DNA from 3 places in the Streptomyces sp. NPDC058620 genome. Region 1 is predicted to be linked to each of the others. Evidence: riboswitches for the same ligand, from Rfam matches in the RefSeq annotation. Region 1 holds a riboswitch; each other region holds the start of a gene.
What was found. A riboswitch is a leader RNA that binds a small molecule or an ion and turns the genes downstream of it on or off. The one in region 1 is predicted to bind cobalamin.
Positions count from the first base shown of each region.

Region 2: linked by a shared signal. The riboswitch ahead of ACFWSK_RS10985 (ribonucleoside-diphosphate reductase subunit alpha) and the one ahead of ACFWSK_RS00395 (FecCD family ABC transporter permease) in region 1 are both predicted to bind cobalamin.
Region 3: linked by a shared signal. The riboswitch ahead of ACFWSK_RS10045 (cobalamin biosynthesis protein) and the one ahead of ACFWSK_RS00395 (FecCD family ABC transporter permease) in region 1 are both predicted to bind cobalamin.

Region 1 covers NZ_JBHXQO010000001.1:88,001-91,268, reverse strand. The annotation lists gene ACFWSK_RS00400 (ABC transporter ATP-binding protein) at 22-795, opposite strand; gene ACFWSK_RS00395 (FecCD family ABC transporter permease) at 795-1,904, opposite strand; cobalamin riboswitch at 2,005-2,152, opposite strand; gene ACFWSK_RS00390 (AraC family transcriptional regulator) at 2,199-2,942, opposite strand; gene ACFWSK_RS00385 (MFS transporter) at 2,997-3,268, shown strand, end outside.
Region 2 covers NZ_JBHXQO010000008.1:19,306-22,573, forward strand. The annotation lists gene ACFWSK_RS10985 (ribonucleoside-diphosphate reductase subunit alpha) at 1-1,406, opposite strand, end outside; cobalamin riboswitch at 1,547-1,683, opposite strand; gene mctP (monocarboxylate uptake permease MctP) at 1,760-3,268, opposite strand, start outside.
Region 3 covers NZ_JBHXQO010000007.1:36,522-39,789, forward strand. The annotation lists gene ACFWSK_RS10035 (anion permease) at 1-1,099, shown strand, start outside; gene ACFWSK_RS10040 (hypothetical protein) at 1,118-1,348, shown strand; cobalamin riboswitch at 1,481-1,613, shown strand; gene ACFWSK_RS10045 (cobalamin biosynthesis protein) at 1,742-2,686, shown strand; gene ACFWSK_RS10050 (cobyric acid synthase) at 2,683-3,268, shown strand, end outside.

The sequences.
Region 1 (3,268 bases):
GGGGACTCCTTGGGACATCGGTTACGCGGCGAGGAGACGGTCGAAGAGCAGCTGGATCGCGCCGGTCTCCGGGTGCGGTACGCGGTGCGCCCGTACGCCGAAGACCTCGGCCAGCAAATCGGGTGTGAGGACGTCGTGCGGAGGGCCGGAAGCGACGATCCGGCCGCCGTCGATGACGTGGATGAGATCGCAGTGGAGTGCGGCGAGGTTGAGATCGTGCAGCGCGGTGAGAACGGTCAGCCCGCTCTCGCGCACCAGGGCCAGCACCTCCAACTGTTGTGCGATGTCCAGGTGGTTGGTGGGTTCGTCGAGGACCAGGACCCGGGGCTGCTGGGCCAGCGCGCGGGCGATCAGCACACGCTGCTTCTCACCGCCGGAAAGGGTGAGGAAGCCGCGATCGGTGAGGTGGCCGGCGCCGACTCCCGCCAGCGCGGCCTCGCACGTACGCCGGTCCTCCTCGGTGGTCCGGGCCATGGACCGCTGGTGCGGCAGCCGCCCCATCGCCACGACCTCGGCGACCGTGAAATCGAACTCGGTGACCGCCTCCTGGGGAAGCGCGGCCAGCCGGCGGGCGCTCTCGCGCGCGCTCATCGCGGAAAGGTCGTCCTCGCCGAGCCGGACGGTGCCGGCCGAGGGGCGCAGGGCTCGGTAGACGCACCGCAGCAAGGTGGACTTTCCGCTGCCGTTGGGCCCGACGAGGCCGACGAACTGCCCTGTACCGGCGCGCAGTGTGACGTCGTCGACGAGTCGCGCGCCGGCGATCTCGACCGTCAGTTCATCGATGTCGATCCGCATCACGCGCCTCCGAACGTGTAGGAGCGGCGGCGCATGAGCAGGACGAAGCAGGGAACACCGATGACCGCGGTCAGTACGCCCACGGGCAGTTCGGCCGGTGCGAGCACCACACGGGAGAGGATGTCCACCCAGATCAGCAGGACGGCGCCGGCGAGCGGTGCGACGGCGAGGAGCCGGCGGTGGTCCGCGCCGACCAGCATCCGTGCGGCGTGCGGGACCATCAGGCCGACGAAGCCGATCGCACCGCTCACCGCGACGACGGCCCCCGTGACGGCCGCGGAGACGAGGAAGAGCTCCTTGCGCAGCCTTCCCGCGTCCACGCCCAGCGCTGCGGCGGTCTCGTCGCCCATGGCGAGGGCGTTCAGCCGGCGCGCCGACCATGCGAGGTGGGCGAGGCCGGCGAACACGGCGGTCGCGGCGATCGGCACGGATGCCCAGGTGGCTCCGCCGAGGCTGCCGAGCATCCACATCATCGCGGAGCGGGCCGCCTCGCCGCGCTCGGCCGCGAACACCATGAACGTGGTCACGGCCGAGAAGCCGTAGTACATCGCGGTGCCCGTCAGTACGAGCCGCAGCGGGGTCAGGCCGCGATCGGTGCGGGCGATGGCGTACACCAGCACCATGGCCAGGAGGGCGGAGACGAAGGCCGCCGACGACAGGGCCCAGATGCCGAAGGCGCCGAACGCGCCGAAGATGAGGACGGCGTTGGCGCCGACGGCCGCGCCGGAGGAGATACCGAGGACGAACGGGTCGGCCAGGGCGTTGCGGACCATGGCCTGCACGGCGACGCCGATGGCCGAAAGGCCCGCCCCCACGACGGCAGCCAGGACGGCTCGCGGGAAGCGCAGTTCCCAGACGATGGTGTAGGCCGCGACCTGGTCGGGGGCGATGGTTCCGCCCGTCAGCCCGGCCCAGAGATGGCGCACCACCTCTCCCCAGGAGAGCCCCGAGGCCCCGGTTCCGGCGCCGAGGACGAGGGAGACCGGGAGCGCGATGCCCAGGCAGGTCAGGAGCAGTGGCAGTGAGACGCGCTTGGGGGGCGCGGGCCCGGCGCCGGTGGGGGCGGCGAGCAGCGGTGCGGCGGGTATGCGTTCGAGCGATGTGGCCACGGGCGGGTCGCTTTCGCCTCGGGCCGTGCGCCTACGTTCCAAAGGAGCAGCCCGGGACTCGGGGCCCCTGCGCAGCACCTCTCGCAGTCCACGGCGAATTGACAGGAGCCATCACCACCGCGGGAAATCGGGCTTACGGAGACCTGTGTGGGCTCCGCCTACCGTTGCGGGTCAGCGCCGGACTTCGACCGGACTTCCCCCGCGGGGCGCATGCAGCTTAGCGCGGAACGGTTCGGCTACGTCGGGAACAAGGCACTACCCGCGGTCCACGTGGTGCGACCGGGCTCCCGGCGCTCAGCCCCTGGGATGTGTGCCCGGCGTGTGGCCGAAGGCGCGGCGGAAGACGTCGATGAAGGCGCTGGCGGAAGACCAGCCGCAGAGGTGCGCGACCGCGGTGACGGGCGTGTGACAGGCCAGCAGGACCAGTGCGTGGTGGAGCCGCGACTGGGTGCGCCACTGCGGGAACGTCATGCCGAGGTCGCTGCGGAACAGCCGGGACAGCGTGCGGTCGCTCGCTCCCACCTCACGGCCCAGTTCGGCGAGGGTACGGCCGTCCGCCGGATCGGCGCACAGGATGTCGCACAGCGTCCGCAGCAGCGGCACGGTCGGTGTGGGCAGGTGCAGCGGCTCCTGGGGCGAGGCTCGCAGCTGGTCGAGCAACACCGCGCGCAGTCGGGCCCGTTCGGGGCTGTCGGCGCCCGGGGGGCGGGTATGGGCGACGATCAGTTCGCGCAGCAGGGGGCCCACGGCGAGCACGGTCGGCGTGTCCAGGGCGAGCGGGTTCTCCGTCCTGGGCAGCCCCACGAGGTGCAGTTCGAGTTCGCCGTGGGCCTGGTGGGCATGCACGGTGCCGGCGGGGATCCAGATGGCGCGGGTGGCCGGGGCGACCCACGAGCCCGCGTCGGTGGTGACGGCCAGCACTCCGCGTCCGGCGTAGACGATTTGGTGGTCGTCGTGCCGGTGGGCATCTATCGCGGCGCCGGGCGCCATCCGCTGGGTGCGGGTCGGGGCGACCGACGTGTGGCGGATGTTCGTCATTGCCTGGCAGATTATCGGAAGTGCGACACGGTGCCGGGATCCGATCATGACGGGGTGCGAAGAAAACCGTCCCTCACACTGTTGTCCGTCGGGCATGCCTGCGTCGACGTCTACCAGGGCGCCGTGGCGTCCCTGGTGCCGTTCTTCGTCGCGGAGCGCGCCTACAGCTATGCGGCCGTCTCGGGCATCGTGCTCGCCGCCTCCCTGCTCTCGTCCGTGGCACAGCCGGTGTTCGGTGTCCTCACCGACCGTTGGCCGATGCCCTGGCTGCTGCCCGTCAGCACACTGCTGGGCGGTCTCGGAATCGCGCTGAGCGGGGTGAGCGG
Region 2 (3,268 bases), on a different contig from region 1:
ACCGAACCGAGGTTGCAGACGGCCGTCTCGCCGTCGTCCGTGACTTCGAGGATCTCGGTGCACAGGTTCGAGGAGTGGACCACGCGGCCCGGCTCGGCGGTCTGGTTGGCCGTGCGGTTGGAGGCGTCCTTGAACGTCATCCAGCCCTGACCGGTCTGCGCGAGCGTACGCATCATGCGGCCGTACAGGTCCCGTGCCGGCATCGTCTTGCGGGCCAGCCCCGCCGCCTCGGCGGCGCGGTACGCCGTGTCGAAGTCGTCGCCCCACAGGTCGACCAGCTCGGGCACGTCGGCGGGCGAGAACAGCGACCACTGGCCGTCCGCGTCGACGCGGCGCATGAACTCGTCCGGAATCCAGTGCGCCAGGTTGAGGTTGTGCGTACGCCGCTGGTCCTCGCCCGTGTTGTCGCGCAGCTCCAGGAACTCCTCGATGTCCGCGTGCCAGGTCTCCAGGTAGACGGCCGCGGCGCCCTTGCGGCGGCCGCCCTGGTTGACGGCGGCGACCGAGGCGTCCAGCGTCTTGAGGAACGGCACGATCCCGTTGGAGTGCCCGTTGGTGCCGCGGATCAGTGAACCGCGGGCGCGGATACGGGAGTACGAGAGGCCGATGCCGCCCGCGTGCTTGGAGAGCCGGGCCACCTGGTGGTAGCGGTCGTAGATCGAGTCGAGCTCGTCCAGCGGCGAGTCCAGCAGATAGCAGGAGGACATCTGCGGGTGCCGCGTGCCGGAGTTGAAGAGCGTGGGGGAGGAGGGGAGATAGTCGAGCCGGCTCATCAGGCCGTACAGCGCGGCGACCTCGTCCAGCGCCTCCGGGGTGTCGTCCTCCGCGAGACCGGACGCGACGCGCAGCATGAAGTGCTGCGGGGTCTCGATCACCTCGCGGGTCAGCGGGTGGCGCAGCAGATAGCGGCTGTAGAGGGTCCGCAGTCCGAAGTAGCCGAACCGGTCGTCGGCGCCGCCCACGAGCGAGGCGCCGACCAGGGCGTCGAGCCGGGAGGCGTGGACCCGGACGAACTGGGCGGTGCGGTCCGCGATCAGGCCCTCGCGGTGGCCGACGGCGACGGAGGCGGAGAAGGAGACCGCGCCCTGGCCTGACGCCTCGTCCGCGATGGTGCGGGTGAGGAGGCGGGCGGCGAGCCGGGAGTAGGCGGGGTCCTCGGAGATGAGGCCCGCGGCGGCCTCGGTGGCCAGCGAGCGCAGCTCCGCCTCGTCCGACTGGGCATTGCGGCCGCGCAGCGCGGCGGCGGCGACACGGCCGGGGTCGGTGTCGGGCAGATCCGCCGTGAGGTCGGTGAGGGTCCGCAGCAGTGCGGTCCCCGGGGCGTCCGTGGACGTTGCGGTCCCGGCGGACCGGTTCTTCTCGGCGGACTCTGCTGCTGAAACCGGATCGGCTGGCGCGATGGTCACCGCGGTGCTCTCCCTCGCTCGGCTCGGGGCCGGCGGGGAACGGGGGCAGCCGGGCAGCGTGGGGCCCGGAGGCGGCAGCACTGCGTGCGGCGTCCACCGGCCCATCCGCGAGGCCCGGACGTCTCTGCGCCCGGTTCGGTCGAGCCGGGCGCGCTGCCGACAGGTCTTCGGACTTCGGATGTGCAAAAGCACACCGATCACACCGTTGCGGGACAGTTCCGGATTCGCACCGGATTCCCCTGCGGCGACAGCGAGCATGAGCATACATGTGGGGGCTGCCCGTCGAGGCAGCCCCCACATGTTGTGTCGTGTGTCCGGAGCCCGGCCGGAGTGCTGTCAGGGTGCCGTCATAGTCAGTGGCCGCCCGGCGCACCCACCGTGGCGGGCGGGAGCACCGTCTTGACGCCCGGGTCGCCCGCGTCCGCCGTGTAGTCGGACGGGGAGGTCTCGTCGATCCCGGCCGGTGCCTTCAGCGCGTTGAGGACGAAGGTGAGGACGACCACGACCACCACGTTCAGGACGAACGCGGTGAGACCGATGTAACCGATCTCGCCGATGCCCGGGATCTCCTTCGAGGAGCCGCCGAAGTGCTTCTGCGTCGGGCTGGCCACGCCGTACGCGGCGACCGTCCCGTACAGCATGCCGACCGCCCAGCCGGCGATCAGGGCCCAGCGGTGGAACCACCGGGTGAAGAGACCGCCGACCAGCGCAGGCATCGTCTGGAGGATCCAGATCCCGCCGAGCAGCTGGAAGTTGATCGCGACCGTCTTGTCCATCGTGAGGACGAAGGCGAGCGCACCCACCTTCACCAGGAGCGAGACCAGCTTGGAGACCTTGGTCTCCTGCGCCGGGGTCGCGTCGGGCTTCAGGAAGTCCTTGTAGATGTTCCGGGTGAAGAGGTTCGCCGCGGCGATCGACATGATGGCCGCCGGGACCAGCGCGCCGATGCCGATCGCGGCGAAGGCGACGCCCGCGAACCAGTCGGGGAACATGTTCTCGAACAGCTGAGGGATCGCCAGCTGTCCGTTGTCGACCTTGACCCCGGCCGCGATGGCCATGAAGCCGAGCAGCGCCAGCAGGCCCAGCATCAGCGAGTACAGCGGCAGGATCGTGGTGTTGCGGCGGATCACGTCGCGGCTGCGGCTGGAGAGCGTCGCCGTGATCGAGTGCGGATACATGAAGAGCGCGAGCGCCGAACCCAGCGCCAGGGTGGCGTAGCCCCACTGGCCCATCTCACCCGGGACGAGCGCACCGCGCGGCTTGCCGGTCGCCTCGTTGGTCTGGGAGAACGCCTCGCTCGCCTTGGCGAAGATGTCGTCGAAGCCGCCCAGCTTGATCGGGATGTAGATGATCGCCACGGCGATGACCAGGTAGATCAGCCCGTCCTTGACGAACGCGATCAGCGCGGGCGCCCGCAGGCCCGAGGAGTAGGTGTACGCGGCGAGCACCGCGAACGCGATCAGCAGCGGCAGGTCCCTGATGAACCAGTGCGTCGTCTCGCCACCGCCGACGCCCATCACGTCCAGCACCGCCTGGATGCCGACGAGCTGGAGCGCGATGTACGGCATCGTGGCGAGGATGCCGGTGAGGGCGACCGCCAGTGAGAGCCCCTTCGAGCCGAAGCGGCCCCGGACGAAGTCCGAGGTGGTGACGTACCCGTGCTTGTGCGACACCGACCACAGACGCGGCAGGAACGTGAAGATCAGCGGGTAGACGAGGATCGTGTAGGGGACGGCGAAGAAGCCTGCCGCTCCCGCCGCGTAGATCGCCGCGGGGACGGCGACGAAGGTGTACGCCGTGTAGAGGTCGCCGCCGAGCAGGAACCAGGTGACCCAGGTGCCGAACGACCGTCCGCCCAGCCC
Region 3 (3,268 bases), on a different contig from region 1:
TCTGATCGGCGCGTTCCTGTCGGTGGAGGTCGCGAAAACGATCTCCGGCGGGATCGTCAACGAGGACGGCCTGAGAACCGAGGTCATCTTCGCGGCGCTCGTCGGCGCCATCCTCTGGAATCTGCTGACCTGGCTGGTGGGCCTGCCCTCCAGCTCCTCGCACGCCCTCTTCGGCGGCCTCATCGGCGCCGCGGTCATGTCGGCCGGCTGGTCCTCGATCGACGGCGGCACCGTCGTCACCAAGGTCCTGCTCCCCGCCATCGCCGCCCCGCTCGTCGCCGGCCTCGCGGCCCTGCTGGCCACCAGGCTGACGTACCGGATCAACCGGAAGGTCACCGACGAGGCCCAGCTGAAGTCGACCGCCAAGGGCTACCGGGCCGGCCAGATCGCCTCGGCCGGGCTCGTCTCCCTCGCCCACGGCACGAACGACGCGCAGAAGACCATGGGCATCATCACCCTGGCCCTGGTCACCGGCGGTGTCCTGGCCCCCGGCTCCAACCCGCCGGTCTGGGTCATCGTCTCCGCCGGTGTCGCCATCGCCCTGGGTACCTACCTCGGCGGCTGGCGCATCATCCGCACCATGGGCAGCGGCCTCACCGAGCTCAAGCCGCCGCAGGGCTTCGCCTCCCAGACCAGTGCGGCCACGGTCATCCTGGCCTCCTCCCACCTCGGCTTCTCCCTCTCCACCACCCAGTCCTGCTCCGGCGCCGTCATGGGCGCGGGTCTCGGACGCAAGGGCGGTGTGGTCCGCTGGTCCACCGCCACCCGGATGTTCATCGCCTGGGGCCTGACCCTGCCGGCCGCCGGTCTGGTCGGCGCGGGCGCAGAGTTCCTCACCAAGCAGGGCAGCTGGGGCGTCGCCGTCGTCGCGGTCCTGCTCGTCGCGGGCTCCGGCGCCATCTGGCTGCTGTCGCGCCGCAAGCCGGTCGACCACACCAACGTCACGGACAGCCAGCACCCCGAGCCCGCGGGCGTCGTCACGATGGCCATGGCGGCCGTCACGCCGCCGCCCACCGGCACCGCGGCCATGGAGATCAAGTCCACCATCCCGGCCCCGGCCGGTACCACCGCCGACCCGGCCCGCCCGGCCACGGTCTAAAGGGCAGGAACTACCACCATGAAAATCGACTGGGCAGCTCTTGCCTCCGTCTTCGGCGTCAGCCTCGTGGTCACCGTGGCGCTCGTCGGCCTCTTCACCCTCGGCATCGTCGGCCTGTCCAGGCAGGCCGCGACCGCCTCGGCCGGCAGCTCCGGCGGCTCTCTCGCCCTGGCCCGTACCGGCGCATACCTCTGCTTCGGGCTCTGCGCCGCGGCGGTCACCTACGGGATCTACCTGATCGTCGTCTGACGCAGCGGCCGCAGCGCACGCTGCCGCATATGTCTCCCTCGCCGTTGATCTGCGCGCAGCCTCGCAGGTCAACGGCGAGTTGACGGGCGTTCGCACAGCGTGGTGGACTGCCCGTGCCGTTTACGGCGACAGAAGAGGAAGCCGGTGCGAATCCGGCGCGGTCCCGCCACTGTCACCGGGGAGCACTCCCCCCACACCGGAAGTCACGGTCCGCCCGCGGACTGGAAGGCCGGGGGGAACTGCCGATCCGGAAGCCAGGAGACTCTCGTCGCCGGTCACGTCGAACCAGGGCGCGGACCCTGAGTGAGGACATACGCCATGCTGCCCGGCCGCTGTGCGCCCGATCCTGTGTCACCTGTCGCCAGAACGTCCCGTGCATCGGCGGGCTGAGCCATGCGTGCCGACCGCATATTCGCGTACGGCGCCACGACCGGTCTGATCGGCGATCTGCTCCTGGGCGATCCCCGCCGGGGTCACCCCGTCGCCGCCTTCGGGCTGGCAGCCGCGGAGGTCGAGAACCGCCTGTGGCGGGACCACCGCGGGTGGGGCGCGCTCCACACGCTGATCTGCGCCGGAGGCGCCGCGGGAGCCGCCGCGCTCACCGCACGCGCCGTCCGCGACCGCCCCGCCGTCGCCGTCGCGCTGACCGCCGCCACCACCTGGTCCGTCATCGGCGGTACCTCACTGGGCCGCGAGGCACGCGCCATCGGCGGTGCGCTCGACGCCGGGGACCTCGACACGGCCCGCGAGCGGCTGCCCCACCTGTGCGGACGCGACCCGCAGGCGCTCGACGGGCCGCAGATCGCCCGCGCCGTCGTCGAATCCGTCGCCGAGAACACCTCGGACGCCGTCGTCGGCGCCCTCGTCTGGGGCGCACTGGGCGGCGTACCCGGTCTCGTCGCCTTCCGGGCCGTCAACACCCTCGACGCCATGGTGGGGCACAGGTCGCCCCAGTACCGGCGGTACGGCTGGGCCTCCGCCCGCCTCGACGACCTCGCGGGCTGGCCCGGGGCCCGCCTCACCGCCGCACTCGCCGTCGCCGCCGGCGGCCGGCCCCTGCAGGCGGTACGGGCCTGGCGGGCCGACGCGGGCAAGCACCCGAGCCCCAACGCGGGACCGGTCGAGGCGTCGTTCGCGGGCGCGCTCGGCGTACGGCTCGGCGGGACCCTCGCGTACGGCGGCCGGGTCGAGCACCGGCCGGTGCTCAACGGGGTGGCCGGCCGCGCGGTGGAGACCCCGGACATCGAACGTGCGGTGCGGCTGTCGCGCCGGGTGAGTGCGCTGGCCCTCGGCGTCTGTGTGGCCGGACGGCTGATCGCGGGACGGAGACGGATATGAGCGGCGGACTGCTGGTCGCGGGAACCACGTCGGACGCGGGCAAGAGCGTCGTCACGGCGGGGATCTGCCGGTGGCTCGTACGGCAGGGGGTGAAGGTCGCGCCGTTCAAGGCGCAGAACATGTCGCTCAACTCGTTCGTCACCCGCGAGGGCGCGGAGATCGGACGCGCCCAGGCCATGCAGGCGCAGGCCGCCCGGGTGGAGCCGACGGCGCTGATGAACCCAGTGCTGCTCAAGCCCGGCAGCGACCGGTCCAGCCAGGTCGTCCTGATGGGGAAGCCCGTCGGCGAGATGAGCGCACGCGGCTACCACGGGGGGCGCCAGGAATCGCTGCTCGGAACCGTCGTGGACTGCCTGGAGCAGCTTCGGGGCACGTATGACGCCGTGATCTGCGAGGGGGCGGGCAGTCCGGCCGAGATCAATCTGCGGCGTACGGACATCGTGAACATGGGCATCGCACGGGCTGCACGCTTCCCCGTACTGGTGGTCGGGGACATCGACCGCGGCGGTGTCTTCGCCTCGTTCTTCGGTACGACGGCGCTGCTGAGCGCGGAGGACCAGGAGCTGGTCGCCGGGTATCTCG